DNA from 3 places in the Streptomyces sp. NPDC059832 genome. Region 1 is predicted to be linked to each of the others. Evidence: riboswitches for the same ligand, from Rfam matches in the RefSeq annotation. Region 1 holds a riboswitch; each other region holds the start of a gene.
What was found. Region 1 has a riboswitch for cobalamin ahead of metE (5-methyltetrahydropteroyltriglutamate--homocysteine S-methyltransferase). Riboswitches for the same ligand answer to the same signal wherever they lie in the genome.
Positions count from the first base shown of each region.

Region 2: another riboswitch for cobalamin. It lies ahead of ACFV8T_RS20710 (ribonucleoside-diphosphate reductase subunit alpha); the one in region 1 lies ahead of metE (5-methyltetrahydropteroyltriglutamate--homocysteine S-methyltransferase).
Region 3: another riboswitch for cobalamin. It lies ahead of ACFV8T_RS31990 (prenyltransferase/squalene oxidase repeat-containing protein); the one in region 1 lies ahead of metE (5-methyltetrahydropteroyltriglutamate--homocysteine S-methyltransferase).

Region 1 covers NZ_JBHWIY010000022.1:1,059-4,291, reverse strand. Annotated here, with positions in the region: gene metE (5-methyltetrahydropteroyltriglutamate--homocysteine S-methyltransferase) at 1-1,358, opposite strand, end outside; cobalamin riboswitch at 1,517-1,734, opposite strand; gene ACFV8T_RS30430 (hypothetical protein) at 2,036-2,455, shown strand; gene ACFV8T_RS30425 (MFS transporter) at 2,743-3,233, opposite strand, start outside.
Region 2 covers NZ_JBHWIY010000011.1:22,166-25,398, reverse strand. Annotated here, with positions in the region: gene mctP (monocarboxylate uptake permease MctP) at 1-1,629, shown strand, start outside; cobalamin riboswitch at 1,795-1,936, shown strand; gene ACFV8T_RS20710 (ribonucleoside-diphosphate reductase subunit alpha) at 2,076-3,233, shown strand, end outside.
Region 3 covers NZ_JBHWIY010000024.1:47,223-50,455, reverse strand. Annotated here, with positions in the region: gene ACFV8T_RS31995 (SCO2322 family protein) at 1-98, opposite strand, end outside; gene ACFV8T_RS31990 (prenyltransferase/squalene oxidase repeat-containing protein) at 95-1,369, opposite strand; cobalamin riboswitch at 1,479-1,614, opposite strand; gene ACFV8T_RS31985 (DinB family protein) at 1,720-2,289, shown strand; gene ACFV8T_RS31980 (MBL fold metallo-hydrolase) at 2,338-3,233, opposite strand, start outside.

The sequences.
Region 1 (3,233 bases):
TCGGTCTGCGGGAAGGAGCCGATGGTGGTCGTGGGCAGCAACGGCAGTCCGAGGTGGGCCCGTTGGGCGGCGGCGCGCTCGGTGTACGGCTGGGAGCGACGGCCGTCGAGGTCGGTGACGGCCGCGGTCCTGGCGCGTACGGCGGGGTCGCGGGTGAGGGGGGAGTGCGCGCGTGAGGCGAGGTCGGCCCGGTTGGCGGCGATCTCCGTGGCGATGGCGCCGGTGCCCCTGGCCAGCCCCTTGGCCAGAGTGACGATCTCGGTGGTCTTCTGCCGGGCGAAGGCGAGCCAGCGAAGGACCTGGGGGTCGATGTCCCGTTCGGGTGCTGTGTCGAGGGGGACGTGCAGCAGGGAGCAGGAGGCGGCCACGTCGACCCGGTCGGCGAGGCCGAGAAGTGTGGCGAGGGTGGCCAGCGACTTCTCGTAGTCGTTGATCCAGATGTTGCGGCCGTCGACCACGCCCGCGACGAGCCGTTTGCCGGGCAGCCCGCCGGCGGTGGCGAGGTCCGCGAGGTTGGCGGCGGCGGCGTCGGTGAAGTCCAGTGCCAGTCCGTCCACCGGGGCCTTCGCCAGTACGGGGAGCGCCTCGCCGAGCCGGCCGAAGTACGAGGCCACGAGCAGCTTGGGCCGGTCGGTCAGGCCGCCGAGTTCACGGTACGTGCGGGCAGCGGCGTTCAACTCGGCCGGCGTCCGGTCCTGGACCAGTGCGGGCTCGTCGAGCTGGACCCACTCCGCGCCGGTGGCGCGCAGATCGCCGAGTACCTCCGCGTAGACCGGCAGCAGACGGTCCAGCAGGGTGAGCGGTTCGAAGTCGGCCGCCACCCCGGGGGCGGGCTTGGCGAGCAGCAGGTACGTGACGGGGCCGACGAGCACCGGCCGGGCGGTGTGTCCGAGCGCGAGGGCTTCCTTCAGCTCGGCGACCTGCTTGGTGGAGTCGGTGGTGAAGACGGTGTCCGGGCCGAGTTCGGGGACGAGGTAGTGGTAGTTGGTGTCGAACCACTTGGTCATCTCCAGCGGCGCCACGTCCTGGGTGCCGCGGGCCATCGCGAAGTAGCCGTCGAGCGCGTCGGATTCGACGGCCTCACGGTGCCGGCGGGGGACTGCGCCGATCATGACGCTGGTGTCCAGGACGTGGTCGTAGTAGGAGAAGTCGCCGGTGGGCACCTCGTGGACACCGGCGTCCGCCAGTTGCCGCCAGTTGGACCGGCGCAGGCCGGCCGCCGTTTCCCGGAGGGCGTCGGCGGTGACCCGGCCCTTCCAGTAACCCTCGATGGCCTTCTTCAGTTCCCGGTCCGGACCCTGGCGGGGGTAGCCGTACACGGTGGCGTGTGCTGCCGCGGCTGCGGGCTGTGCTGTCACGGAAATCTCCTTCGCGAGATGACTCCTTGAGATCCCGGGACGGGACACGGACGCGAAGGGATGACGAACCGGACGGATGCGCACGCCATGGGTGCGGTCTTCCGTCCGGTATGTACGCCGACCCGCCCACGAGGTCACCGGGATATCCGCACACGAGGGGTCGCGTGCGGGCAACGGGCAGGTCTTCGGACTCGCGGGCACATCTGCCGAGGGCAGACACCTACTGGCCGTCGCTTCCCGGATCCGTCCGGATCCAGTGCGTATGACGGCGGTCGTTCCCGCTCACCGCTGCGGGGCAGTCCCGGATTCCCACCGGGTTCCCTCTTACGACGCGCCTGCCTGGCGGGCAGGGCGAACCAGCTGCACCGGCCAGACTAGAGGGCGGATCGCTCCCGGGGCACCGCAGTTCACATTCCGGAACGTGACATGAGCCACGGGATCGGTCCGGCCGGGCAGGCTGAAGGGGCGCGCGACGGACCACCGGCCGCCACACGACCCTCCGGCGTCGCACCTTCCCCGAGCGGCGTGACACCGCCGCCTCGGTGATCCTCGACCCGATGGCTGGTTCTCGGCCGCGCCGCGCCCCTGGGCGTGCTTCCGAAGCGCTCGTCCGCTCTCTACCGTGGGAGGAGCAACTTCACACGCGCGCAGCGCGACGGCGACACAACGGGGGCATCGTGGAAGCGGAGTTGGCGGCGCTGGCGGAGACGGGGGCGACGACCTTGATGGGGCTCATGGTCTCGGACGCCTGGACACAGACGCGGGCGCGAGTGGCACGTTTCCTCGCTCGGGGCGAGGAAACCGGTGGTGTGGACGAAGAACTCGAAGCGTCCCGGGCGGAACTCATCTCGGCCCGTGACGGTGAGGCGCCGGATGTCGCGGAGGACATCGAGGACGAGTGGCGGCTCAGACTGCGTCGAGCGCTGCGGGCGGACCCGGCGGCAGCACAGGAACTGCGACTCCTGCTGGATGAACTCGCCCCCGCAGCGGCGGGTGTGCCGACCGTGACAGTTCACAACAGCGTCAGCGAGGGCGCCCGGACCGGCCCGGTCATCCAGGGGCAGCAGCAGAATTTCTCCGACACGACTTTCAACTGACGGGCGCACGTGCGCCCGAGAGGGATCGCAGACAGCGTGAACGGCGCGGGATGCGGGACCGGCGCCGAGCACACGTACATCGGCAACGATGTCGGTCCAGGGCGCGCGTCGTCCGGGAGTCGCCGTGGCAGGTCCCGGTCCGTCCGGCTCGGGCCGTGGGGCGCGGCCGATGTCTCCGGGGGCAAGGTGGTCAGGTTGGAACCGGACCTGCTCCGGGGCGCGGGCGCCCGCGGGACCGCCCCGGCCGATGGGGAGGTCCCGGGCCGGCCCGCGCCCCGGAGCGCGCTTCAGGACTTGGGGGAGAAGCGCAGCCGCGTGGCCGCCACTGCGCCGAGGGCCAGCAGGACGATGGACACCCACAGGCCGGACAGATGGTTGCCGGTGGCGTCCTCGGCGTAGCCCATGATGTACGGGCCGACGAAGCCGCCGGTGATGCCGATGGTGTTGAGCAGGGCCAGGCCGCCGGCGAGGGTCTTGCCCGAGAGCCGGGTGGCGGGGAAGTTGAACAGCAGGGGCTGGACGACGAAGAACGCCAGGCCGGTGAAGCAGAAGCCGAGCAGGGCGATCACGGGACCGGCGACGGCGGCGACGATGAGGCCGGTGAACATCATCAGCAGTCCGACCACCACGAAGTTGCGGGAGCGCCGGGGTGTCGTCGCGCGCGGCGGCACCAGTACGGCACCGACGGCCGCGGTGAGCCAGGGCAGTCCGGTCAGCAGGCCGATGGTGAACGGCGAGAGATCGCCCCAGCCGCCGATGATGCCGGGCAGGAAGTAGA
Region 2 (3,233 bases), on a different contig from region 1:
GACGGTGTGAACGGCGTCGCGCTCGGCGTCTTCATCTTCTTCTTCGTGGCCGTCACGGTCATGGGCTTCCTGGCGGCGCGCTGGCGCAAGGCCGAGAACGAGGCCAGCCTCGACGAATGGGGCCTGGGCGGACGGTCGTTCGGCACCTGGGTCACCTGGTTCCTGCTCGGCGGCGACCTGTACACCGCGTACACCTTCGTCGCCGTTCCGGCGGCGATCTACGCGGCGGGCGCGGCGGGCTTCTTCGCCGTGCCCTACACGATCCTCGTGTACCCGCTGATCTTCACCTTCCTGCCGCGGCTCTGGTCGGTCTCGCACAAGCACGGGTACGTCACCACCTCGGACTTCGTCCGTGGGCGCTTCGGCTCTAAGAGCCTCTCGCTGGCGGTCGCCATCACGGGCATCCTCGCCACGATGCCGTACATCGCGCTCCAACTCGTCGGCATCCAGGCGGTGCTGGACGTGATGGGCGTCGGCGGCGGCGAGAACACCCACTGGTTCATCAAGGACCTGCCGCTGCTGATCGCGTTCGCGGTGCTCGCCGCGTACACCTACTCGTCCGGCCTGCGGGCGCCCGCGCTGATCGCGTTCGTCAAGGACGGACTGATCTACCTGGTCATCGCGGTGGCGATCATCTACATCCCGATCAAGCTGGGCGGCTTCGACGACATCTTCGCCAAGGCGGGCGAGGCGTTCTCCCGGACCAACCCGGCCACCGGCAAGCCGCGCGGCGCGCTCGCACCGGGCGAGGCCGGCCAATGGGGTTACGCCACCCTGGCGTTGGGCTCGGCGCTGGCGCTGTTCATGTATCCGCACTCGATCACGGCGACGCTCTCCAGTCGCAGCCGCAACGTGATCCGGCGCAACACCACGATCCTGCCGCTGTACTCGCTGATGCTGGGCCTGCTGGCGCTGCTCGGCTTCATGGCCATCGCCGCCGGGATCAAGGTGGACAACGGGCAGCTGGCCATCCCCCAGCTGTTCGAGACCATGTTCCCGGACTGGTTCGCGGGCGTCGCGTTCGCCGCCATCGGCATCGGCGCGCTGGTGCCCGCCGCGATCATGTCGATCGCCGCGGCGAACCTCTTCACCCGCAACATCTACAAGGACTTCCTGAAGCCGGACGCGACCCCGGAGCAGGAGACCAAGGTCTCCAAGCTGGTGTCGCTGCTGGTCAAGGTCGGCGCGCTCGCCTTCGTCCTCACCATGGACAAGACGGTCGCGATCAACTTCCAGCTGCTCGGCGGCATCTGGATCCTCCAGACGATGCCGGCCCTGGTCGGCGGCCTGTTCACCCGCTGGTTCCACCGCTGGGCGCTGCTCGCGGGCTGGGCGGTCGGCATGGTGTACGGGACGGTGGCCGCGTACGGGGTCGCCAGCCCGACCCAGGCGCACTTCGGCGGGTCCTCCAAGGAGATCCCCGGCATCGGCGAGATCGGCTACATCGGCCTCACCGCGTTCGTGCTGAACGTGGTGGTGACGGTGGTGCTCACCTTCGTCCTGAACGCCGTGAAGGCGCCCGCCGGGATCGACGAGACCTCCCCGTCCGACTACACGGCCGACGCGGGCGACCCGGGCGTCAGCACGGAGCTCCCGCCGGCCACGGCGGGGGCGCCGGGCGGTCACTGAGACTCGCGCCAACGGCCCGTCGACGGCCCGTCGAGCCCCCTCCAGCGGGGCACGGCGGGCCGTCGGTTCGATCCGGCCGGGCGGCCCGGGAAAGGGCCGTACGGCTCGTTCTGTGGGCCCGCCCCGACCGGCGCGACACAACATGTGGGGGCTGCCTCATCGGGCAGCCCCCACATGTATGCTCGTCCTCGCTGTCGCCGCAGGGGAATCCGGTGCGAATCCGGAACTGTCCCGCAACGGTGTATTCAGTGCGCTTTTGTGCACCCCCGAGTCAGTCCGATGACCTGCCGGCAGCGCATCCGGCTCGACCGAACCGGATGCCCAGACGTCCGGGCCTCGCGGTTGGGCCGGTGGACGCCGTGCGGAGTGCTGCCCTGCCCCGGGTACGCGCCCGTAGGGCTGCCCCGTTCCCCGCCGGCCCCGAGCCGAGCGAGGGAGAGCACCACGTGACCATCGCGCCAGCCGATCCGGCTTCAGTCGCCGTGTCCGCAGCAGCCGAGTCCGAGGCAGTCGCACAGGACGGACCGGGAACCGCACTGCTGCGGACCCTGACCGACCTCACCGCCGATCTGCCCGACACCGACCCCGGCCGCGTCGCCGCTGCCGCGCTGCGCGGTCGCAGCGCCCGAGCGGACGAGGCCGAGCTGCGCTCGCTGGCCACCGAGGCCGCCGCGGGCCTGATCTCCGAGGACCCCGCCTACTCCCGGCTCGCCGCCCGGCTCCTGACCCTCACCATCGCGGACGAGGCGGCCGGCCAGGGCGCGGTCTCCTTCTCCGCCTCGGTCGCCGTCGGGCACCGCGAGGGCCTGATCGCGGACCGTACCGCCGAGTTCGTCGCCCGCCACGCGGCCGCGCTGGACGCGCTGGTGGCGCGTTCGCTCGCCGACGGCGCGGACGACCGCTTCGGCTACTTCGGTCTGCGGACCCTGCACAGCCGCTATCTGCTGCGCCACCCGCACACCCGCCAGGTCATCGAGACGCCCCAGCACTTCATGCTGCGGGTCGCGTCCGGGCTCGCCGAGGACGACTCGCAGCGCGCGGTGGACGAAGTGGCGGCGCTGTACGGGCTGATGAGCCGGCTCGACTACCTTCCCTCCTCCCCCACGCTCTTCAACTCCGGCACCCGGCACCCGCAGATGTCCTCCTGCTACCTGCTGGACTCCCCGCTGGACGAGCTCGACTCGATCTACGACCGCTACCACCAGGTGGCCCGGCTCTCGAAGCACGCGGGCGGCATCGGTCTGTCGTACTCCCGCATCCGCTCCCGCGGTTCGCTGATCCGTGGCACCAACGGGCACTCCAACGGCATCGTGCCGTTCCTGAAGACGCTCGACGCCTCCGTCGCCGCGGTCAACCAGGGGGGCCGCCGCAAGGGCGCCGCCGCCGTGTACCTGGAGACCTGGCACGCGGACATCGAGGAGTTCCTGGAGCTGCGCGACAACACGGGTGAGGACCAGCGGCGTACGCACAACCTCAACCTGGCGCACTGGATCCCGGACGAGTTCATGCGCCGGGTCGACGCGGACGGCGACTGGTCGCTGTTCTCGCCCGCCGACGTACCCGGTCTCGTCGACCTGTGGGGCGACGAGTTCGACGCCGCGTAC
Region 3 (3,233 bases), on a different contig from region 1:
TACCGGTAGCCGGCCGCCTGGGCCGGTCCCGCGCCGAGCACGGCCAGGACGGCGCCCAGGACCACCAGCAGCGCGGTGGCCCTTCCCGTGCGCCTCACAGCTGCCGGTTCTTCCGGCGACCGCTGATCAGGAAGAACGCGATTGCGGCGAGGACGAGGGCGATGCCGATGTACCACCACACGCCCCCGATCACGTCGTCGCCGCTGTGGACCTGGTCCTTCTCGGTGGCCTCGTAGCCGGTGTCGGCGGACGGGTCGGGCGTCACGACGGCGGCGGGCGCGGGGCCGGCCGCGTTCAGCCGGGCGACCAGGTCGACGCCGCCGAAGTCCCGGGCGTTGTCGCCGGTCGAGTGGGCGGCCAGGATGAGCTGGGCGTAGGCGGCGGGGCCGTTCTGGGCGGCCCAGTCCGCGGAGTTCTTCTTCAGCCAGCCGATCGCCCCGGCCGCCTTGTCCTGGTGCCCGGCCGCGGACAGCGCGACGACCGCGTCCGCGGTGTTGCCGAAGTCGGGCTGCGGGGTGGAGTCGGTGGCACCCGGCATCGGCGCCTGGTTCAGGTGGCCGTTCCCGGCGAGGGCGCCGGTGAGGTAGTGGGCGCCGTTCTGGGCGGCCTGCTCGGGCGTGAGGCCGGAACCGGGGTGGCAGCCGGGCGCCTTGCCCGCGGCGTTGTTCCCGACGGCCATCGCCTTGCCCATCGTGCCGAGCACGGCGGCCGCGGTGGCGTCCGCGTTCGCGACGAGCTTCCCCTTCTTGTCGGGCTGGTAGGCGAAGGCGCCGCCGTCCTTGCCGCCGCACGGGATCGCGAGCGCGAGCAGCGGGTCGTACGGGGTCTTGCCGCCGGGGGTCGTGATGTCCGCGAGCCGCTGTCCCTGCCGGGCGAGGGCGCCGATCACCAGGGAGGTGGAGTTGGCATCGCTGGGCGCGCCCGCGGTGTAGCCCCAGCCGCCGTCCTCGTTCTGCACGGACTTCAGCCAGCGCACCGAGTTGTTGACGGTCTCCCGGTGCCCGCCGACCTCGACCAGCGCCTGGGTGGCGGCCGCGGTGGCATTGGTGTCCCGCACCGTCTTCGCGTCGCACGGCTTGGAGACATCGGGCCGGAACGCGGCGTAGGAGCCGTCGGCGCACTGCTGGGAGATCAGCCAGTCCACCGACTTCGCGGCCGGTGTGACGCCTTCGAGCCGCTGGGCGAGGAAGGCCAGCGACTGCCGCCACACCCCGTCGTAGGTGGGGTCCTTCGTGCCGTACAGCCCGGCGGGCAACGCGGCGGACGGCGAGGGCGAGGGGGACGGCGCTGCGACCGCGACCGGCGCTGCGGCCGCGCAGAGCACGGCGGCGGTGGCGGCGAGCGTTGCTGCGCTGCGGCGTACGGTCATGGCGGGCGGGGCCTCTCCTGCGGGGTGAACCGGGCACAGGCACGCTCAGGCACCAGGCTCCGGCTCCGTATACCTCGACGGTGCCGACCACCGGTGGGTCCGGTGGTCCGAGCCGGTCACGACCGCGGACAGGGCATTCCGACTCACCGTCTGCGACGACGGCTCACGGCTGCGTGGTCAGTGCCGGATTCGCACCGGCTTCCCCCTGAACGGGCATGATGACGACCCGCACACTCTACCGGGCGGCCCCGGCCGGGCCCGGGGCGGCTTCGGCCCGCCGGCGACGCGGAGAACCCACTGGCGGGCAACGGGGGAAACTCACTGGCGAGTTCGGCCCCGAACGGACGACCATGTCCCGCATGAGCGATCAACCCGCACGCTGGACCCAGGCGACCGTCTACCCCGACATGTGGGCGGACCCGGACGACGACCCCCGCAGCAAGGAGGGCACGAGCCCGGAGGGCGAGCTCGCGACGCTCGCCGAGTATCTGACCGACTACCGGCTGACCCTGCGGATGAAGTGCGACGGCCTGGACGCGGAGCAGCTGGCCCGCCGGTCGGTCCCGCCGTCGACGCTGTCGCTGCTCGGCCTCCTGCGCCACCTCGCCGAGGTGGAACGGGACTGGCGCAACTGGATCACCGACGGCGAACCGCTGCCCAAGCTGTACGGCAAGCGTGACGCGGACTTCGACGGAGCCGTCGCCGATCAGGCCGTGGTCGACGCCGCCTACGCCGATCTGGGGCGCGAGCAGGCCGCGACCGACGCCGCGCTGGCCGGGCACCCGGACCTGGGTGAGCGGCTGGGCAAGGACAAGATCTCCGTCCGGGAGCTGCTGGTGCACAGGATCGAGGAGTACGCCCGGCACTGCGGGCAGGCCGACCTGTTGCGCGAGTGCATCGACGGACGGGTGGGCCAGTGAGCTCCGGCCGGTGAGCTGAACCGTGCGGGGCGGCCCGCCCGCCCCGCCTCACACTGCGATGTACGTCACCGGCTCGCTCCCCGGCACCGCCTCCGCGCGCCCGAGCTTCACCAGCCGCCGCAGATGCGCCTCCGCCTCCGAGACGGCGATGTTCCGGGAGCCGTGCGGGATCTGCGCCCAGGGCCGGTTCCACTCCATCCGCTCGGCCAGCTCCCACGGCGTCAGCGGCTCCGCCAGCAGTCCCAGCAGCCCGGTCAGCCGCTCCTCGTGGTGGCCGAGGAGCTCCCGTACGCGTCCCGCCGCGTCGGTGAAGGCGTACTGATGCGCGGGCAGCACCTCGGCGGCCCCGAGCCGGCCGATGCGCTCCAGCGAGTCGAGGTAGTCGCCGAGGGGGTCGGTGACCGTCGCGTCGTCCGGGTCCTCGTACAGCCCGATGTGCGGACTGATCCCCGGCAGCAGGTGGTCCCCCGAGAAGAGCCGTCCCCGGCCCGGCAGATTCCCCGGATGCTCCTCCTCCAGGTGCAGGCACACATGCCCCGGCGTGTGCCCCGGCGTCCAGATCGCCCGCAGCCTGCGCCCCGCCAGATCGAGCAGCTCACCGGGCACGATCTCCCGGTCCGGCAGCGCGGCCCGCGACCCCGGCAATGTACGCGTCCGCCCCCCGCCGGCCGCGGCGGCCCGCAACGGCGCGAGATGCTCCTCGGGCGCACCGACCGTGGTGAGCTTGGCCGTGAGATACGTCAGCCACCTGCCGGGTTCGGACTCCCGGGTACGGCGCACGATCGCGGTGTCCGCCGCATGCATGGCGATCCAGGCCCCGGAGGCCTCGCGCACCTGCCCGGAGAGCCCGTGGTGGTCGGGATGGTGGTGGGTGATGACCACCCCGTGGATGTCGGCCATCTCCGTACCGACGGCGGCGAGCCCGGCACCGAGCGTGTCCCACG